DNA from 3 places in the Uliginosibacterium sp. H1 genome. Region 3 is predicted to be linked to each of the others. Evidence: predicted binding sites of a transcription regulator. Region 3 holds the regulator's gene; each other region holds the start of a gene.
The links. The regulator FliA, encoded in region 3, starts transcription of late flagellar genes. The targets are predictions, from matches to a motif close to CTAAAGTTNNNNNNNNNNNNGCCGNTA.

Region 1: the regulator FliA is predicted to act here: its motif matches at 1,833-1,859, upstream of VVD47_RS18290 (AP2 domain-containing protein).
Region 2: the regulator FliA is predicted to act here: its motif matches at 3,624-3,650, upstream of flgM (flagellar biosynthesis anti-sigma factor FlgM).

The regions. Positions count from the first base shown of each region.
Region 1 covers NZ_JAYXHR010000003.1:357,535-364,395, forward strand. Annotated here, with positions in the region: gene VVD47_RS18280 (serine/threonine-protein kinase) at 1-458, shown strand, start outside; gene VVD47_RS18285 (VCBS repeat-containing protein) at 649-1,662, opposite strand; gene VVD47_RS18290 (AP2 domain-containing protein) at 1,950-2,429, shown strand; gene VVD47_RS18295 (hypothetical protein) at 2,541-5,315, opposite strand; gene VVD47_RS18300 (porin) at 5,324-6,861, opposite strand, start outside.
Region 2 covers NZ_JAYXHR010000001.1:1,135,069-1,141,929, reverse strand. Annotated here, with positions in the region: gene VVD47_RS05250 (methyl-accepting chemotaxis protein) at 209-1,468, opposite strand; gene motD (flagellar motor protein MotD) at 1,731-2,600, shown strand; gene VVD47_RS05240 (flagella synthesis protein FlgN) at 2,773-3,249, opposite strand; gene flgM (flagellar biosynthesis anti-sigma factor FlgM) at 3,246-3,542, opposite strand; gene flgA (flagellar basal body P-ring formation chaperone FlgA) at 3,776-4,483, opposite strand; gene flgB (flagellar basal body rod protein FlgB) at 4,796-5,203, shown strand; gene flgC (flagellar basal body rod protein FlgC) at 5,215-5,622, shown strand; gene VVD47_RS05215 (flagellar hook assembly protein FlgD) at 5,643-6,314, shown strand; gene flgE (flagellar hook protein FlgE) at 6,331-6,861, shown strand, end outside.
Region 3 covers NZ_JAYXHR010000001.1:420,031-426,891, forward strand. Annotated here, with positions in the region: gene flhB (flagellar biosynthesis protein FlhB) at 1-142, shown strand, start outside; gene flhA (flagellar biosynthesis protein FlhA) at 158-2,263, shown strand; gene flhF (flagellar biosynthesis protein FlhF) at 2,289-3,851, shown strand; gene VVD47_RS01945 (MinD/ParA family ATP-binding protein) at 3,848-4,636, shown strand; gene VVD47_RS01950 (RNA polymerase sigma factor FliA) at 4,746-5,504, shown strand; gene VVD47_RS01955 (flagellar motor protein) at 5,535-6,275, shown strand; gene VVD47_RS01960 (class I SAM-dependent methyltransferase) at 6,316-6,861, shown strand, end outside.

The sequences.
Region 1 (6,861 bases), on a different contig from region 3:
TCTTCACCGAGTTCGAGGACATCGAGATCTGGGAAGTGGTGCGCTTCTCGCAGTGGCGCGTCGTCGAGCCGCTGACCCAGCTGGTGAAGGAGGGCGGTACCGACCAGCGCTTCGGCATCATCCTGGAGGGCCAGGTCGAGGTGTCCATCGGTGGCCGGCAGGTGGTCATCCTGGGTCCGGGCGACACCTTCGGCGAGTCGGCCTACATGGACCAGGTGGACCACAAACAGCACGCCACCGTGGTGAGCCTGAGCCCGGTGCGTTACCTGGAAGTTTCGCCCGCGGCGCTGGCGCTGGCTTCGGAAGAATGCTCGGAGCACTTCCAGAAGCGGCTGGTGACCTCACTGGTCCGGCGGCTGGCGCAAACCGAAACCGCCTTGTCCAAGGGCGGGGCGACGGCGGCGAGGGCGGCGAACATCACCGCGTTCGGCATGGAACTCCAACTCCTCGACTCCTGAGCTTTGCGCGCAAATCTACTGCGCGAACCGATCTTGGAACTCCGGTGCTCAACGTACTGTTCGTACGTCTCCGCTCCTCGTTCCAACCTCGGCCCGCTCGCTACGATTTTCGCGCCAATCTGAGCTCAAGCGTGTTGAGTTGTGGGCTTCTTCGTAGGGTGGGTTCGCGAAGCAACCCACCACTGTCCCGCTACACCACCAGATCGATCTGCTGCACTGTGCCCACGCTGCCGTCTTCGTTTAGGAAGACGCCGGTGGTGCGCACTTCGCCGGCGATGGCGCCGTTGCTGTCCTTCAGCGTGAAGGGCGTGGCGCGGCGGTCCAGCGCGATGGCGCCGACGCCGGCCTCGGCGAGTGACACCATCTGCTCGCCGGCGCGCCACAGGCGCAACTGCGTAAAGGCGGCGTCGCTCTCGTCGATCCAGCCGTTGCCATCGTCATCCAGCGCTGCCAGGTCGGCGAAGCCGTCGCCGCTCAGGGCGCCGAACAGTTCGCGGCCGTTGTCCACCTGGCCGTTGGCGTTGCGGTCCAGCGCCAGGAAGGCGCTGCCGCTGCCGAGGCGCGCGATGGAGTCGGTTTCGCCATCGGCGTCGAGGTCGAAGTCGAAACGGCCGGCTTCCAGGCGCACCCGGTCGCTGGTCAGGTTCAGTACCAGCGGGTCTTTCTTGCGGGGCGTGCCGATCTCCACCGAGATGCTGCTTTCCTCGCGTTCGTAACGGGCCATCTCCAGGTCGAGCGCGAAGTCGATACGGCGACCGTCGGCCGTCGTCACCTGGCCGCGCGCGCTGTAGCTGGCGATCTCCGCCTCCTCGCGCACCTCGTGGTAGTCGTAGCGCACGGTGATCTCCGCTGCGGGCGGGCGCGCACGCTCAGCCGGTGCGGGGGCGTCTGCCTTGCCGGAGACGCTGGTCTCCACGGCCTTGCCGGCCTCCTCGGGTGATTCGCCGTAGAACCGGACCTTGCGGCCGGTCAGTGCCTCGACGATGCGGATCAGCATCTCCAGGCGTGGGTCCATGGTCTCGCCGGATTCGTCGGTGGCGCCCACGGCCGAACTGCCACTGGCGCTCAGGGCGGCGTCCGACAGGCGCACCTGTTCTGCCGGTTCGGGCAGGCGGACTTCGATTTCCAGCGCTTCCCGCTGCTGGCGGCGCTGGTATTGCAAGGCACTGCTGGCAGTCTGCAGCGCCGATTCGGTGATCTTCATGCGTTTCTCCTGCTGACCTTCGTGGAAGCCAAGGTCTTGCAGGCAATACCGTCCGGATTGCCGGAAGCTTGAGCGCCAGACGGGGGGACGGCCCCTTGCAAGGCAGGCCGGATGAGGGGTGGCCCCTATGCCGAAAGGTGCATGCCGCCCGACCGCCTTTGGTACGAAGCCTAAAGTTTTGTGAATTCCGGTCGAAAACTGCTCTATCGCCGCCCTCAACCTAATGTCGCAGGAGGACTGTCGTGAGCCGAGGCAGTGTTTATGGAATCAGCCGAGTAGACAATGAAGTGAGCCGCACCCACGGGTGGCTGGTCACGATTCAGCGTCGCGGGGTGATTCACCGGAAGCATTTTTCCGACGGGGTTTACGGAGGCAAGCAGAAGTCGTTCGTCGCGGCCAAGTCCTTCCGTGACGAGATCATCAACAAGAATCCGCCCTTCTCGATGCGCGAGTACTCGAACATCGTGAAGAAGAACAACCGTTCCGGCGTGGTGGGCGTGTGCCGCTACTGCGCATCGGAAACCCGTGACCTGCCCGAGGACAAGCAACGCTGGTTCTGGGTGGCCTCCTGGCCGCTGCCGGATGGCCGTCGCAAGCGCGTCAAGTTCTCCGTGAAGAAGTACGGTGAGGACGGCGCCTTCAAGATGGCACTGAAGGCCCGCAAGGACGCGTTGAAGGAACTGGATGGCGAGTTCGACCCGGGGGCCGTGCGCCGCAAGCCGGCCCGCCGCACGCGCGCTACCGCAGGACGCAGCGCGCACGCCTGAGGCGTTTCATGGATGTCCCGGAAAGGGTGGCCTCGGCCACCCTTTCCTGTTTTCGGGGCATGCGTTTCGCGCGGGCTGCTGTCGTGCAGGCCGGCAGCATGATGGAGCCGCCTACTGCACGACTACGCTGTAGGTCACGGTGCCGAACAGCCCTGGCGACAAGCTGCCGGTCAGCGTCCAGTTCACCGCACCACGGGCACCGACGGCAGGCTGGGCCGTCACCTGGCAATTGCTGATGCCGCTGGGCACCGTGCCGCAACTGGCCGCCGCGAAGACGGTGTAGGCGGGGGTGGCGTCGTACAGCTTCAGGTTGCCCAGCACGCCGGAGCTGCGGTTCTCGTAGCGGATCACATACACCAGTGTTTCACCGGGCTGCGCCGTGGCCTTGTCGACGCTCTTGATCAGCACCAGTCCGGCGTCGCTGGCATTGCCGACGAAGGTCAGGTCCTGGCGGCTGCCGCTCCAGCTCAGCGCGCTGTTGGCATAGCTGAAGCTGGCGGCCAGGGTCTGGGCGTACTGCGCGTTGTAGGGCGCGTTGGTCGGCGCCGTGGCCCGCACGATGAAGCACAGGCGCTGGTCGGCCACCACCGCGATGGGGGCACTGACCTGCGGTTCGCCGGCGTCCAGCGTGGCGTTGCAATTGCTGTCGCGGAACAGCACGCCCGTCCAGCTGCCCGCCGGGGTTGCCGTGCCAGTCAGGTTCAGGCTCACCTGGCCGGCGGAACCCGCGATGAAGTCATGCGGGTGGGAGGCCACCGCGCCGGGCAGGATGGTCTGCTGGTTGTCCTCGTTGAAGACGTTCGCCGGCACATCGGCAAACAGCACGCCGCTGTACAGGCTGCCCACGCTGTGGGTGAAGCTCAGCGTGTCCTGCGCAATCGCATAGCTGCCGCCCGTGTTGCCCGCCGAACCACCCACCGAGGTGTAGGAGGGCAGGTTGGTCTCCACGATCTTCACCACGCCGGCGCCAGCGCTGGCCGGAATCCACAGGGTGAAGCTGCCGCCGGCATCGCTGGTGCTGCTGTCATGCGTCGTCGTGCCCGCGTTGTCGGTCGCGCGCAGGGCCACCCCGGCAAGCAGGCTTTCGCCGGCCTCGCGCACGCCGTTGTTGGCGGTGCCGCCACCGCTGCCGTTGTCCTTGAACACCGTGCCGCTGAGCCGGCTGCCGTTGAACAGGCCGAAGTTCTGGACCGGCAGGTCGGCCGCCCCCAGGGTGACGCCGCGGATGCCGGTCGGTGCCTCGGTGCCCAGCCAGCCGGCCGGGTTGCCCGGCGTCACGTCTGCCAGCGTGGCGTTGGTGTCGAGCACCACGTTGTAGCTGCCCATGACGACGGTCGCGAAGCTGTAGAGCCCGCTGCCGGCATCCACGCTCACCGCCTCCAGCGCCGGGCCGGAGGGTGAGGCGGCGGGGACAAGCTTGGCCCACAGGGGCTGGCCACAGCCCGCCTCGCCGCCGTCGCGGGCCGCGCTGTGATTGGCATCGTTGTAGGCGTAGCCGGACAGGGTGCAGGCGTAGCTGGCGCCGGTGACCGTCACCTGCATCTGGCCGAGCTGCACGCCGAGCAGACCCAGCAGCGGGTCGACCAGGCTGCTCAGCAAGGTGCCCAGTGGCCCGTTGAGCACGGTGACCAGGATCGGCTTGAGCGGCGCCAGCAGCAAGGCGTCGATGGCCAGCGTGGGCGACAGTTGCAACTGCAGGTTGGTGAGCAGGGAACTGAGCAGGTTGGAGACGAAGAATGCCGATGTACTGGCCGTCTGGGTCTGCGGCCACGGGCCGTTGAAGTTCAGCGCCGTGCTGGATGAATTGCCGTGCGCGTTGCTCTTCGCCTGGATGGCGAGGTTCACGGTTCCCACGATTGGCAGGGTGACGGAAAGGGCGCCGATGTTGGCGAACTGCACCACCCCTGCCGTCAGCGGTGTGTCGCTGGCGAACACGGCGTCGGACACCTGCCCGAGGTAGATGTCTGCGACGCCGGGCGAGGCCTGGATGCTCAGTGCATTGGTCAAGGCGTTGAGCGTGTTGATGGTGCCGTTGGCGCGCGCCACTTCCACGTAGAGCTGGATCTGCGCGAGCGATGCACTGGCGCCGAGCACGCCGCCGACGCCGATCAGCGATGACACGTCGAGCGCCACGTCGACCAGGTCGATGTTCAGCTTGATGCGCACCGCGGCCGTGTGGAACGTCGTCCCTGCGGCGCCACAGCGCATCACCGGCGGCTCGATGATCTGCGCGTACAGCGCCACGCTGTTGAGGATGCCGGAGAGGCCCAGCGCAGTGCCCGTCAGGTTGATCGGCGCCGGCGTGGTCAGCATGTTCTGGTAGTTGAGCAGCTGGATGTTGCCGGTGACCAGATCCAGCAGGTTGACCCGCGTGTCGGCCAGCATGCCGGTCGGCAGGCTGACGTTGAGCATCTGCCCGACCGCGATCGTGCCGCTCAGCGCATTGACCTGCCCGGACAGCGAGTTCAGCGCCGCCGCCGCCGTGGCGTTGTCGGCGGTGGCGGCGGTGGCGCCCGCGGTCAGTATCTTCGCCAGCGTCGTGCTGGCGCCCAGTGCGGCGGTGTGGCTGGCGGTGCTGGTCTGCGCCTGCAGCGCATTCAGGAAGAGGCCCAGCTTCACGTTGGTCTGCGCCACTGCCGTCCAGTCCGCCGCCGACAGGTTGACCGAGCTGTTGAGCAGGCTGCCGAGCAGGGCGTTGAGCAGGGCGCCGCGGGTCGAGTCGATGCTGGCCAGCCGCGGTCCGGCGGACACGCAGGCGCCCTGGTTGCAGGCCGCCAGTGCCTGGCCGGCGCCGATGCCCAGCCACAGCATCAGACCGCATGCCAGCAACAAGAGGCGTGCCTGGCGCCGGACGGAAGCAAGAGCGTGGCGGATTGTCTGGATCATGGCCTGGCTCATGGCGATGTCATGTCCTCGAAGAGCCCCTCGTCGAACTTGAAGCGCAGGCGCAGGTATATGCCGCGGTTGCTGCTGTCATCCTCCACCAGGTCCCTGTCGCGGAAGCCGAGGAAGTTGTAGCCGACCGATACCCACATGTCCTTGCTCATCAGATAGCCGACCTCCGCACCGGCCGCCGTCTCGCTCTGCCGGTTGCCCATCGAGAACATGCGGCTGAGTTGCAGGCCTACGTCCCAGTCGCGATTGAGCTCGTACACGGCGCGGCCGGACAGCAGTTGCGTCACCATCCGGGTCGACAGTCCGAAGGCCTCCTCGTCGGCCAGCTTGGCCGCATAGCGGCCGGTCAGCACCAGCTTGCGTTGCGGCTGCACGTTGGCGTGGGTGGAGAGGATGTGCACGCGGCGCTCGTAGGCGCGGCCCGGCGTGTCGTCTTCCTCGATCTTGTACTCGTAGCGGCCCAGGCCGTTCCACACGTTGGTGTCGCGATCGCGATAGGCGAAGCCGGCCTGGAAGCGCTGCTGCACGCGGTCGCCCATGCTGGCGACCTCGGAGTCGCTCAGGCTGTAGATGCTGCGCCCGAGGAAGGTCCAGCTCGGATCGATCTTCACCGCCAGGCCCAAGGTGTTCAGCCAGGTGTCATTGGTTGGGCCGTCGCGCCACTCGAAGCGGGCAGTCGCCTTCCAGTCGGCGTTGAAGGTGTAGGCCACCGCCGCGGTGATGGCGGTGGACTCGTTGCGCAGGGTCTGGCCCGAGCTTTCCAGCGACTCGATGCGCTCGATGCTGGTGTCCAGGCGCAGGCCGTCGCCTACCCGCCATCGGTTGCGCAGCCCCATCGCGGCTTCCGCCTCGCGGCCCGAGAATGCGTCGCGCGCCCGGTACTCGCTGAACGCCTGGCCGTCGTCCATGTAGGCGGTGTCGATGCCGAAGATGGCCGTGTTGCGGCGCTGGTCGCCCTCGACGGCATAGGCGCTCTCCAGGTCGGAGACGAACTCGTAGCGGCCGTACAGGCGGGTCTGGCTGCCGATGCGGTAGTCGCCGCCGACGGCCAGCAACTGTCGGCTGGCGTCACCGATGGCCTGCTCCACTTCCGTGAACAGTGACAGTTCATCCATGCCGGGGACGGGGGCGGCGATGCGCACGCGCACGCTGTTGGTGTCGTCGGCGTTCTGCCCCAGGGCGGGGTTGGCATCCTGCTGGAAGCTGCGCAGGCCGATATCCAGCTTGAGCCGGCCATCGAAGCTGTGCTCGACGCCGACCAGCACGTCGCGGCGCCGGGCGCCGTTCGCCTGGTCCTCCGAGGCGCGCGCCTCGACTACGGCGAGGGTGCTCTCGGCCAGCTTGTAGCCGATCTTCGCGCCGGCCTCGCCACGGCCACGCGACAGCGTGGAGGAGGGGTTGTCGAAGTTCTCGTCGGTGCGCGCGTAGTAGACGCGGCCCTGCAGGTCACCGCTGTCGCGACGGATCTCGATCCGGCCGGCATTGCCGCGCCCGAGGGTGTCGCGGCGCGTACCGGCCACCTCGCCGACGATCACGA
Region 2 (6,861 bases), 720 kb from region 3:
TACGCCTGACGACGGAGCGGATCGCTCGGCCGGGCATGCACTTGTCTTGCGATGCCGGGCCGTTCGAGGACGGACTCTGGCACAAGCCCGGGTCCAGGCAAAGCGGGCGGGCCAATATCATCCTGCCCACCATGCAAAAGGCCGGGTTGCCCCGGCCTGTCACATGCGTTCATCGTGCTTCGTTCATGGATCCGTTCATGACGTGCGGCTACAGCCGGAAGGTCGTCACCGTGCTGTTCATGCGCGTGGCGAACGCGTGGAGCTTCTCGGCCGACAGGCTCATGCTGGTCACCGTGTCGTTGTTGTTCTCGACCATGCGGGCGATGCGCTCGATGTTGCGGGCGATCTCCCCGTTGGAGCGGTTCTGCTCGCGTACGGCGGTGGCAATCTGGTCCAGCTCGTCGGTGGCGCGGGCCACGGCGTCGTTGGCGCTGCTCAGCGCAGCCACCGTGTTGTCCATGCCGGCGCTGCTGTCCTGGATGGTCGACAGGCCATGTGCCACCGCGCTCTCCAGATCCACTGCCTGGGCGTTCAGGGTGGCGGTGATGCCATCGATCTCGGTCGCCGACTGGCCCGATTTCTCCGCCAGCTTGCGCACTTCATCGGCCACCACGGCAAAGCCACGGCCGGCCTCGCCAGCGCGGGCGGCTTCGATGGCGGCATTCAGGGCCAGCAAGTTGGTCTGGTCGGCGATCTCCCGCACCTGGCGGGTCATGTTGCTGATGCGCTGCATGCTGGTGACCGATTCCTGCGAGGCGGCGGCGACGCGCTGGATCACCAGCGCGGCTTCGTCCACCACGCGCTTGACGTCTTCCAGCTTGCTGCGCACGCCGCGCGACTGTTCCAGGCTGTCGTGCGACAGCCGGTTGGCGTTGTCGGCGTTCTCGGTGATGGTCTGCATCGCCTGCGATACTTCCTCCATCGACACGGCGGTGGACGAGGCTGCCTCAGATTGCTCGAACGACGAGTCGGACACCTTGGCCACGTCGTCGGCCACCGCATCCACCCCTTGCTTGAGGGTCACCGCACCTTCGCGGATCTGTCCGATCAATGCGCCGAGATCCTTGCGGATGGTTTCAGCCGAATCGGCAACCTGGCCCAGTTCCACCGTCTGCTGCGGGTGGACCGCCTGGCTGAAATCGCCCGCGGCCAGGCGCCGGAGATCGTCGGCCAGCGCGCGGGTGCTGCGCACAAGCCGGTTGTTGAGCAGCCACAGGAACAGGCCCAGTGCCACCAGGCAGGCCGTGCCCATCAGGCTGAGGGTCGTCCAGATGGCCGTGTTGGCCGAGGCCAGGATTTCCGCGGTCGCGGCATTGCCTTGTGTCTTGCTGAGCTCGGCAGCCAGCGCCTGCACCGCCGACCACTGCATCTGGAGGCCTGCGATCGAGGCGGCCAGCACGCACAGCGTACCGACCCCGCAGACGAACAGAAGCTGGTTGCGCATGCTGCTGAAGACGCGAGAGAACATGGTGAAAGATCCTTGCTGAAACGGGGACTGTGCGTGGAGCTTTGCGTGGCGCTGTCGGGAGGTGACAATCTTCCGAAGAGTGTTGCGGACCCTTCGTTTCCGTCCTGCTTGCTATCGGCAGCGGGGGCGCTGTTCTTGAGTGTGGCGGCGTGCTGCCCGGTCGCCCGCCTTGCGAGTGTTCAGGTGCCGGGGCATTCGCCGTAAACAAGGTTTACCGCCGGGGTACGACACCCCTCTGTCTGCAATCTTCGCGGAGCATCCGATGGCGCGTCGCCAGCATGAGGAAGAGCACGAGAATCACGAGCGCTGGCTGGTCTCGTACGCCGACTTCATCACCCTGCTGTTCGCATTTTTTGTCGTGATGTATGCCATCAGTTCGGTCAACGAAGGTAAGTACCGCGTGCTGTCCGATTCGCTGGTGCAGGCCTTCCGCAGCACGGTGAACGTCGAGGGCGCAACCGTGGTGTCGCCGCCGCGCGACGCTGGTTCGCCGGTACCCGTGGTGGTCGCGAAGCCGCCGCCCAATCCGGAGGAAGAGGCCCGCCGGGAGAAGCACCGGCAGCGCATGCGCAGCATGGCCGAAGAGATCCGCCGCGTGCTGGCGCCCTTGGTGAGCGGTGGACAGGTGCGGGTCAGCGAAGGCGCACGCGGCATCTCGGTGGAAATCAACGCCAGCGTGCTGTTCCGCCCCGCCGAAGCCTTGCTGGGGCCGGATGCGGTACGCGCGCTGCGGGCGGTGGCCGAGGTGGTGGCTGCCGGAGAGTTCCCGATCGTCATCGAAGGCCACACCGACAACCTGCCGATCAGCAATGCCCTGTTCCCCTCCAACTGGGAGCTCTCGGCAGTGCGTGCCTCGTCGGTGGTGCGCCTGTTCGTGGACAGCGGCGTGAACCCCGCGCGGCTGACCGCGGCGGGTTATGGCGACCAGCGTCCGATCGCCGACAACGGCACGGCGGACGGCCGTGCCCGCAACCGGCGGGTGACCATCCTCGTCGAGTCGATGCTGGCGGAAGAGCCGGCCAGCACCCCGTCCACGCCTATGACGACACGCAGCGTCGACGGCGCCCTGGGGACGCCGGAAGGCGTACAGATCGAACCGCCAGTAGGCGCGCGACCGATAGGCGGGCAGTGAACGGAGTTCCGGTGCGCCGCTGCGAGAGTGGCCGCCGGGATCTTTACAGAGGAGTTTCCCCAGGCAATTCCTGCAGATCCCGGCCGACGATGTCGCGCGGACGGACGGGGCAGGTCTATGGCAAGGCGTTCCGCAGAAGCCCCGAGGCGCTATTGCGCGGGGGAGGCGCGCGTTAGACGCTGCCGAACAGGCGTGAGCCGGGGCGGGTCGAGGTCTGGCCGTCGGGGCCGTAGGTGGTGGGGCGGTCGGACAGCGACATCAGCATGGCGAGCGCCTGGTGGTTGCTCGACAGCTGTTCGGTGATGCGGATGCCGTTGTCGGCATTCAGGTCGCGCGCCAGCTTCACCTGGGCAAGATAGGCCTGCCAGGAAGGATGGGCGGCATTGGCCAGCAGGGCTTCGATGCCCTCGCGGCTGGATTGTTGCCCGGCCTGGGCCAGCAGGGCCGCGCGGTTGTCGGCGAACTGCTGCAGGGTGCGGGCCAACGCAGTCTTGCGTTCGGCAATGCCGAACAGCGGCTCCACTTCGCGTTGGCCAAGGACCGTGCGTTCTTCTTCCAGCAAGGTGACGAACGCCTCCACCTGCACGCGCTCCGCGTCGAGCAGGGCTATGAGGCGCTGGCGAAGAATGGCGCGGTCGTTGACGGTCACGCGGTACGTGGTTGCGCAGCCAGCATCTGGCGCACGCTGTCGATCAGGCCATCGGCCACCTTCTCCGGATTGACCTTGAAGCGGCCCTCGGTGATGGCTTGCTTGATCTCTTCCACCTTGCCGCTGTCGACCACCGGGCTGTTGTTCAGCACGGAGTCGAGTTGGGCCAGACGGGACGACAGCTCGACCTTGGACTCGCTGCTCGTCGTTTCGGCGGGCGCTTCACGGCCGACACGCGACTTGTTGTCGCTGCCAGACGTGCTGACCGGTTTGAGTGTGTTATCGATTTTCACGGCGTTTCCCTTCTACTCAAGGAACAAGTGCTCCGGATCTTCTCGCGGGTGTGCGGGTTTGTCCGGATGCCTTGGCGAGCTTAACGGCACAAACGCACGGAACTTTAACCTCTTTTCCGGCGATGCAGCAGTTGCTCACATGCCTCTTAACGGCCTGATGAGTAAGGGCTTGAGGGGTTTTGACGGGCGGTCCGTGAAGCCTGCCCAAGGGTCTGGGACGCGCCGGTGGGCGCTCAGGGCACCTCCACGACGCCTGTTTCCTGCGCGATACCACTCACGATGCGGCCATTTGCCAGACGTACACGGACGTTCTGCCCGCGTTCGGCATTGTTCATGGCGCGACCTTCGTTACTGACCGAGAAGCCATTGCCCCGGGTGGTCAGCCTGACGGTCTGGCCCGCCTGGACGGCGGCCTCCCGCCGCAGATTGGCGGCACGTAGCGTCGCACCCGCAGGCAGGGCCTGACGCATGCGGTGACCCAGGGCGTGGCTCGGGTCCAGGATCACATCCTCGGGCTGGGCCGACAGTTCGCCGCTGCTCAAGGTGAGGTCTTCCTCCGTGAGGCTCTGCCCGGCCGAAACCGGCCGGCTCAGCACCACCCAGTCCCCGTTGAACTTCACTTCTGCCGCAACGAACAGCGACCAGTTGGCACCCGCCGCGCAGCGCACCCCCACGCTCAGCGCCCCGCGGAGCTGCTGACCACGCGGCAGCCAGGGTTCCAGCTGCTGGCAGGCCGGGCGGCTGGCACTGGCCGCCGGCGTGCTGACGGAAATGCTGAGCTTGCCGGGCTGCCCGGCTGTCTGCGATCGCAGGAAACCCTCCACCGCCACGCGGATGGCTGCAGGGTCCTGCGGGGCGGCGCTGGCCGGGCTGGCGCCAACCAGGACGGACAGGCAGAGCAGGAGGCCGGGCAGGTGTTTCAGGAGGGCAGCGGGCTTCATGGCAGCGATGTAAGCACGTGATGCGCCTGATCAAAAGCGCGAGTACGCCCGGCGAATCGCGGCTATTCCGGAGGCTGTGCGCAGGCGGGTTTGCCGCCGCTGCCGGCAGGGCGGCAAAGCTTGCCGGCCGCCACTCGTCGGCCCTGCCGGTTTGCCCGGTGTTTTGCCGTCTTTTTACCGTCTTGCCCGGTAAATCAGGTGCTTAGGATGCTGGCACGGAAGCTGCGATAGGGATGCCGAGCGAGCACAGGGGTGCCGCCACCGGAGCAGACCAGCATGGAACCGCGCAGCCACACCGACGGAGAGCACGAGATGAACATCCAGACCGACGCCAACATGCGCTTCCACCAGAACTCGCTGAACCTGCGCGCCCAGCGCCAGGAAGTTCTGGCCTCCAATATCGCCAACGCCGACACGCCGCACTACAAGGCCCGCGACATGGACTTCAAGGCCGCGCTCAGCGGTGCGGTGTCCGGCCGCATGGGTGGCCCGCTGGCGCTGTCGACCACCAAGAGCCGCCATCTGGAAGGTCGCGGCGACGGCATGCTGCCGGCCTACACCCTGTACCGCAACGAACAACAGTCGTCCGTCGACGGCAACACCGTGCATCTGGACACCGAGCGCGCCGCCTTCGCCGAGAACGCACTGCACTACGAAGCCAGCGTCACCTTCATCAACGGCCTGCTGCGCACCATGCAGCAGGCGGTGCAAGGTCAGTAAGGGGCGCCGCCATGAGCATGCTCAGCGTCTTCCAGATTGCCGGCTCGGCGCTCAACGCCCAGTCGGTACGCCTGAACACCACGGCCAGCAACATGGCCAATGCCGACAGCATCACCAGCGCAGACGGCACGCCGTACCGCGCCAAGCAGGTGGTGTTCGAGACCGTGCAGATGGGCGGCCCGCAATCCCAAGGCGTGCGCGTGCAGCAGGTCGTGGAAAGCGCGGCGCCGATGCGCCTGACCTACGACCCGAGCAACCCGGCAGCCAATGAAGAAGGCTACGTGGAGATGCCCAACGTCGACGTGGTGGAGGAGATGGTGAACATGATTTCCGCCTCCCGCTCCTACCAGACCAACGTCGAGATGATGAACACCGCCCGTGTGCTGATGCAGCGCACGCTCACGATCGGCCAAGGCTGAGCAGTCCCCGGAGAACCACCATGAGTACCGTCAACAGCGCCACCAGTTCGCAGGACATCCTCAACTCGCTGAGCCGCAGCAAGGCGCTCAACGAGAAGGCAGACCTGGATACGCAGTCGCGCTTCCTCAAGCTGCTGACCACGCAGCTGCAGAACCAGGACCCGATGAACCCGATGGACAACGCGCAGACGACGTCGCAGCTCGCGCAGATCTCCACCGTGGATGGCATCGAGCGCCTCAACAGCACGCTGGGCTCGATGATGGGCAACATGAAGTCCAGCGAAACCCTGCAGGCCGCCGCGCTGGTGGGCCGCCAGGTGATGCTGGACGGCAAGGACATGGTGCTGGCCGAGAAGATGGCGATCGGCGGTATCCAGCTCAGTGGTGAGGCCGACAGCGTGGTCGTCAGCATCAAGGACAAGAACGGTCTCGAAGTGGCCAGCCTGGACTTGAAGGACCTGGATGCCGGTTCTCACGCCGTGGTGTGGGACGGCAAGACCTTCGATGGTTCGCAAGCCGTCGATGGCACTTACACGATTTCGGTCAATGCCACGCTGAAAGGCGAGAAGGTGACGGCCAAAACCTTGCAGATGACGACGGTGACCAACGTAGTGGCCGACGGCGACACTGTGCAACTGGATGTGGGCAAGCTGGGCCGTATCGGCCTGTCCGACATCCGCATGATTATCTGATTCAGGAGCGAGCAACATGGCATTCCAACAGGGTCTTTCCGGTCTGAACGCGGCATCCAAGGCACTCGACGTCATCAGCAACAACGTGTCGAACGCCAGCAACGTCGGTTTCAAGCAGTCCGGTACTCAGTTCTCGGATGTGTATGCGGCAGCACTGAACGGTGCGGCTGCCGGCGTCCAGGTCGGTATCGGTACCTCCATCGGCGCGGTGGCCCAGATGTTCTCGCAAGGCAACATCACCCCCACCAACAACCCGCTGGACGTGGCCATCAACGGCAACGGCTTCTACCGCATGAACAACGGCGGTACGGTGGCCTACACCCGCAACGGCCAGTTCGACCTGGACAAGAACGGTTTCATCGTCAATGCGCAGGGCTACCGCCTGACCGGTTACCCGGCCGACGCGCAGGGCAACATCCTGCCGGCCTCGCCGACCGACATCACCATCGACACCGCCGACCTGCTGCCGCAGGAAAGCTCGGACGTGCGCATGGGCCTGAACCTGGATTCGCGCATGACGGCGCCGACCCTGCCGTTCGATCCGGCC
Region 3 (6,861 bases):
CGTGGCCGAAGTGATGGCCTACGTGTACCAGCTCAACCACTTCCTGTCCGCCGGAGGCTTGCCGCCGGACGAACCGCACGACATTGCGATACCGGTGGGCATGGACCCCGGCAGCGCATCGTCCGCCGCCCAGCCGGCCTGATAGGAGCACACGGACTTGGCTACCCAGGGCAACACCCAGGCTATCGATCTGCGCCAGCTGCTGTCGCCCTCGAACATCCGTCAGCTGGCAGCGCCGATCCTGCTGCTGCTCGTGCTGTCGATGATGGTGCTGCCGCTGCCGGCTTTCGTGCTGGACGTGTTCTTCACCTTCAACCTGGCACTGTCGATGATGGTGCTGCTGGTGGGCATGTACACCCGCAAGCCGCTGGACTTCTCGGTGTTCCCGACGGTGCTGCTGGTCACCACGCTGCTGCGCCTGTCGCTGAACGTGGCCTCCACCCGCATCGTGCTGCTGGAAGGCCACACCGGCCCGGACGCGGCCGGCAAGGTGATCGAGGCCTTCGGCCACTTCCTCGTCGGTGGCAATACGGCGGTCGGCATCGTGGTGTTCGTCATCCTTACGATCATCAACTTCGTCGTGATCACCAAGGGTGCCGGCCGGATCGCCGAAGTGGGCGCGCGCTTCACCCTGGACGCCATGCCCGGCAAGCAGATGGCCATCGACGCCGACCTGAACGCCGGCCTGATCGACGAGAAGGAAGCCAAGCGCCGCCGCGCGGAGATCGCGCAGGAATCCGATTTCTACGGCGCCATGGACGGCGCCTCGAAGTTCGTGCGCGGCGATGCGGTGGCCGGCATCCTCATCCTCGTCATCAACATCATCGGCGGCCTGATCGTCGGCGTGGTCCAGCACAACATGCCGATGGGCGAAGCGCTGGAGAACTACACGCTGCTGACCATCGGTGACGGCCTGGTGGCGCAGCTGCCGGCGCTGATCATCTCGGTGGCGGCCGGCCTGGTGGTGTCACGCGTCGGAGAGGACGAAACCGACATCGGTGGCCAGGTGGTGAACCAGTTGTTCACCAACCCCATCGTGCTGGTGCTGACGGCGGGCATCCTCGGTCTGCTCGGCCTCATTCCCGGCATGCCGAACCTGGTGTTCCTGCTGCTTGCCGGCGGCCTGGCCTACCTGGCCTGGCACATGAACAAGAAACAGGCGCTGGCTCGCGAAGAAGAGCCGGTATTGAAGCCCGCCGCCGCCGCGGCCCCGGTGGAGTCGCAGGAAGCCAGCTGGTCGGACGTGACGCCGGTGGACGTGCTGGGTCTGGAAGTCGGCTACCGCCTGATCCCGATGGTGGACAAGGGCCAGGACGGCGAGCTGCTGCGCCGCATCCGCGGCCTGCGCAAGAAGTTCGCGCAGGAAATCGGCTTCCTGGCTTCGCCGGTGCATATCCGCGACAACCTGGAGCTGAAGCCGAATGCCTATCGCATCACGCTGAAGGGCGTGGAAATCGGTTCCGGCGAGGCCTACCCCGGCCAGTTCATGGCGATCAACCCGGGCCGCGTCGTCGGCCAGCTGCCGGGCACGCCGACCAAGGACCCGGCCTTCGGCCTGCCCGCCGTGTGGGTGGATGCCGGCATGCGCGAACAGGCGCACGCGCTGGGCTACACCGTGGTGGACGCCAGTACGGTGGTGGCCACCCACCTGAACCACGTGATCCTGTCGCACGCCGCCGACCTGCTGGGTCGCCAGGAAGCGCAGGCACTGCTGGACCACATCGCCAAGGAATCGCCGAAGCTCGTCGAGGACCTGGTGCCCAAGACGCTGCCGTTGCACATCCTCCAGCGCACCCTGCAGCACCTGCTGGAAGAGGGCATCAACATCCGCGACATGCGCAGCATCGTCGAAGCCCTGGCCGAGCATGCGCCGCGTACGCAGGAGCCGCTCGAACTCGCAGCCCGCGTCCGCGTGGCACTGGGTCGTGCCATCGTCCAGCAGCTCTTCCCGGGTGGTGCGGACATGCAGGTCATTGCGCTGGACCCCGGCCTGGAGCGCGTGCTGCAGCACGCCATGCAGAGCGGTGGCCCGGAAGGCGGTGCCATCGAGCCGGGTCTCGCCGACACGCTGCTGCGCGAGGCCGCTGCCGCGGCCCAGAAGCAGGAAGACCTGGGCCTGCCGGCCGTGCTGTTGGTACCGAACAATCTTCGCTGGCTGCTCGCGCGCTTCCTGCGCCGTGCCGTGCCCAGCATGAAAGTGATTGCCCACGCCGAAGTGCCGGAGTCGCGGATGATCCGCGTCACGGCAGTCATCGGTGGTTGATGGGTAGCGTCAAGGAGAAGCAAACATGGTGAATGTGAAGCGCTACGTCGCGAAAACCGCCCGCGAAGCCCTGGTCCGCGTGAAGGCCGAGCTGGGGGCCGATGCCGTCGTGCTGTCCAACCGCGCTGTGGACGATGGCGTGGAGATCGTTGCCATGCCGGCCAACGCGATGGGCGAGCTCAATGCCACCGTCAAGCAGGCTCGCCACCAGGCCGACGCTGCTGCCGCAGCGGCCCAGGCTGCCGCGCAGGCCGCTGCCCAGGTACGCCGCGCGCCGCCACCGGCACCGGCACCTGCCGTGGAGTCCGGCGACGACTTCACCGTGACGCTCGGTCAGCACATCGCCCGCCTGGCGCGTGAGCAGAAGGTCAATGACGCCGAGCGCGAGACTTTCCGCAGCGGTCTCGCCGCCAGTGCCGGCGAGGCCGTGAGTGACTCCCCGCTGGTGCGTGGCCTGCAGGCGGCCCGCCAGCGTGAAGAAGAGCAGCCGGATTTCCGTCGCGTGCGGGCACAGCATCAGATTCCCGGCCTGCGCACCATCCCGCCGCACGCCGAGGCGCCTGCGACGTCAGCACCGAACCCGGTGCAACAAGCCCGCGAACAGGCCCGGGTCGTGGCACTGGAGGCCACCAACGCCCAGCTGATGGACGAGCTGTCCTCCATCAAAGGCCTGCTGGAGCGTCAGCTCGCAGGCTTTGCGTGGAGCGAGATCTCGCGTACCGCACCGGCCCGCACCCAGATGATGGGCGAACTGCTGGAAGCCGGCTTCTCGCCGGAGCTCACCCGCCAGATCACCGAGCAGCTGTCCGGCGAAGTGCCGGTGACGGAGGCCCGCAAGGCGGTCCGCCAGGCGCTCAACCGCAGCCTGCGCGCCGTGTCCAACGATGCCGACATCATCGACCGCGGCGGCGTGTACGCCCTGGTCGGCCCCACCGGCGTGGGCAAGACCACCACCACCGCCAAGCTGGCCGCGCGCTGCGTGATGCGCCACGGCGCGGACAAGCTGGCGCTGATCACCACCGACGGCTACCGGATCGGCGCGCATGAACAACTGCGCATCTACGGTCGCATCCTCGGCGTGCAGGTGCATGTCGTGCGTGACGCGGCCGACCTGCGCCAGACGCTGCAATCCCTGCGCGACAAGCACATCGTGCTGATCGACACCATCGGCGTCGGTCAGCGGGACAAGATGGTCGACGACCAGGCGGCGATGCTGCGCTCCGCCGGTTGCGTGCGCCGCCTGTTGCTGCTGAACGCTGCGGCCAGTGGCGAGACGCTGGACGATGTCCTGCGCGCCTACGAAGGGCCGGACCTGGCCGGCTGCATCCTCAGCAAGGTGGACGAGGCGGTGTCGCTGGCACCCGTGATCGACGTCGCCGCCCGCCACGAGCTGGATGTCTTCTACGTCGCCAACGGACAGCGCGTGCCGGAAGATCTGCACCTGCCCAACCGCACCTACCTGATCCATCGCGCGCTGCGCGAGATCCCGGCCGATTCGCCCTACAAGCTCGACGACGCCGCAGCCGCGATGTTGATGGCCAGCCGCAACCGTCGTCAGGGTGACCGGCAGCAACGGGGGGCTGCATGAGGATTGCGAGCGAGGACCAGGCCGCTGGCCTGCGCAGGCTGTTCAACCATCGTCCGCCCGAGGTGCTGGGGGCGCTGGCCTGTGGCCACGGGGCAACTGCATGGCTTGCACGACAGCTGCATGCAAGGTCCGCCGAAGGCGTGCGCACGCTGGTGCTGGACGAATCCCCGGCTGCCGGCAACCTGTGCGAGGCACTCGGGGCATCGACACGCTTCGACCTGCTGCAGGCGGCAGAAGGGCACGTTGCCGGCGAATCTTGCCGGGTGGCAATCCATCCCGGACTGAGCGTGCTGTCGGTGGCACGGTTGTCGCAGCATCTGGCGGACCGCGTGCTGCGCCAGCGCACGCAGGCGCTGCTCGCCGAGTTTCAGCATGACTGCGATGAATGGCTGATCCACGCGCGTCCGCACGATGTTCTCGGCGTATCGCCACTGATTGCCGCCGCGCCCCGGCTATTGCTTGTGGTTGACCCGAATGCACGGGCCTATACCGAAGCTTATGCTGCGCTAAAGAGATGTGTGGCCTGCGCCGATAGCCTGTCCGTCGGGCTGGCTCTCTCTGCAGCGCCGACGCCGGAGACCCAGGCACTGACCGCCAACCTGCGCTCGGTGGCATGGCGCCTGCTAGGCATTGACGTGCAGACGGTGACCAGTCTGGCCGGTGCCATGCAACTGCCGCCGGGTTCCGGGGAACAAGAAGGGTTCACGCAACGTCTGCAGAGACAGACGATGACGCCGCAGGCCTTGGCGTCAAACCGCGGACGGATGATGGCAAACAGCCGATAAGACGGCTTTGCCGGGTGTTTTTCCGCACAGCAAGCAATGCAGGGGCGACCCACAATGGCACTCACAAGCTTTGTGGCACGGGTCGACCTGATAAATGAGAGAGAGCGCCATGTACAACGCGGCCGGAACGCTCGACAAAGACCAGTTGGTGACGCGGTATGCGCCACTGGTGAAGCGCATTGCCTACCATCTGATGGCCAAGCTGCCCGCCAGCGTGCAGGTCGAGGACATCATCCAGAACGGCATGATGGGTCTGCTGGACGCCATCGGCCGCTATGAGGAAGGCCTGGGCGCGCAGTTCGAAACCTACGCAGTGCAGCGTATCCGCGGCGCCATGCTCGACGGCCTGCGCGAGAACGACTGGCTGCCGCGCAGCCTGCGTCGCGAGATGCGACGCATCGAAACCGCGGTGCACAGCCTGGAGCAACTGCACGGCCGCCAGCCTACCGAGCGGGAACTGGCGGAGAGCCTGGGCATGAACCTGCCGGATTACCAGAAGATGCTGCAGGAGGCCCGCGGCTACCAGCTGGTCTACTTCGAAGACTTCAGCGATGAGGAAGAGGACGATTTCCTCGAACGGCATATCGTCGGCGAAGCGGCCGATCCGCTGTCCCTGCTGGAAGACCATGATATGCGCACCGCACTGGTCAATGCCATCGAAGACCTGCCGGAGCGGGAGAAGATGGTGATGGGCCTGTACTACGAGGAAGACCTCAACCTGCGCGAGATCGGCGAAGTGCTCGGCGTCTCCGAGTCCCGCGTCTGCCAGTTGCATAGCCAGGCAATTGCGCGCCTGCGCTCGCGTATCTCCAATGCCCGTCCGAATGACGGCAACAAGCGTGGCCGCAAGGCGGCCACCGCGAACTGACGGCCCGTTCCGCGAGGGGAGAGCGCACGGGTGGATTTCATTTCGATAGCGGGTCTGTTGCTGGGCGTGCTGGCCATCCTGGTCGGCATGCTGCTGGAGGGCGGCCACCTTGGCTCGCTGATCCAGCCGACGGCATTCCTGATCGTCATTGGTGGCACGACCGGCGCCGTCATGCTGCAAAGCCCGTGGAAGACCTTCCGTACCGGCGTGCGCATGTCGAGCTGGGTCTTCAAGCCGCCGGCACAACCGCTGGCCACCCTCATTGCGGACATCGTCAGCTGGAGTGCCACCGCCCGCAAGGAAGGCTTGCTGGCGCTGGAAAACAAGATTCCCCGGATGAACGATCCGTTCCTGCAGAAAGGCCTGCAACTGCTGGTCGACGGCGTGGAGCCGGAGCGTCTGCGTGACGTGATGGAAGTCGAGATCGGCGCGTGGGAAAAGGAAATGAAATCCGCCGCGAAGATCTGGGAAGCGGCGGGTGGCTACTCTCCGACCATCGGCATCATCGGCGCCGTGATGGGCCTCATCCACGTGATGGAGAATCTTTCCGACCCCAGCAAGCTGGGAGCTGGCATCGCTGTCGCGTTCGTGGCGACCATCTATGGCGTGGGGGCCGCCAACCTGGTCTTCCTGCCGATGGCCAAGAAGCTGCAGTCGGTGATCGGCAGCCTGGTTGCACAGCGCGAGATGCTGGTCGATGGCCTGGTCGGCATCGGCCATGGCGACAATCCGCGCATCATCGAAGCACGGTTACAGGGCTATATCGTCTGAGCGCTCCTCAGCGCATGCCGGGGCTTGCTATCCTCGCGGCATGAACACCCCGATCAGCCCGGCGGATGCGGCCGCCTTCAACGATCCGCACGTTCCCGAAACAGCCTTTGGCAAGTGGTTCCTGCGCACGCCCACATGGACGGTGCATGTGCTGGAACGTGCGTTCAAGGATCTGGAACGCCTGATCCCCGACCGCAAACCGAGCTATGGTGTGGTTGCCGACGTCGGTTGTGGCTACGGCCGTTCGCTGGCCAAGCTGCACGAGCGTTTTGCGCCGAAGCGACTGATCGGCATGGACATCGACCCGGAGATGATCGAGGCCGCGGGTCGCGAAGTCGCGGCGGCCGGCGTCGACGCAGAGTTCGTGCGTTGCTCCAGCTCGCGCATCCTGCTGCCGGACGACTCGGTCGACGTGTTGTTCTGCCACCAGACTTTCCACCACCTGATCGATCAGGACGCCGCGATCCGCGAGTTCTTCCGCGTGCTGAAACCCGGTGGCATGCTGTTGTTCGCCGAGTCGACGAAGCGCTACATCCATTCCTGGATGATCCGCCTGCTGTTCCGTCATCCGATGGAGGTGCAGAAG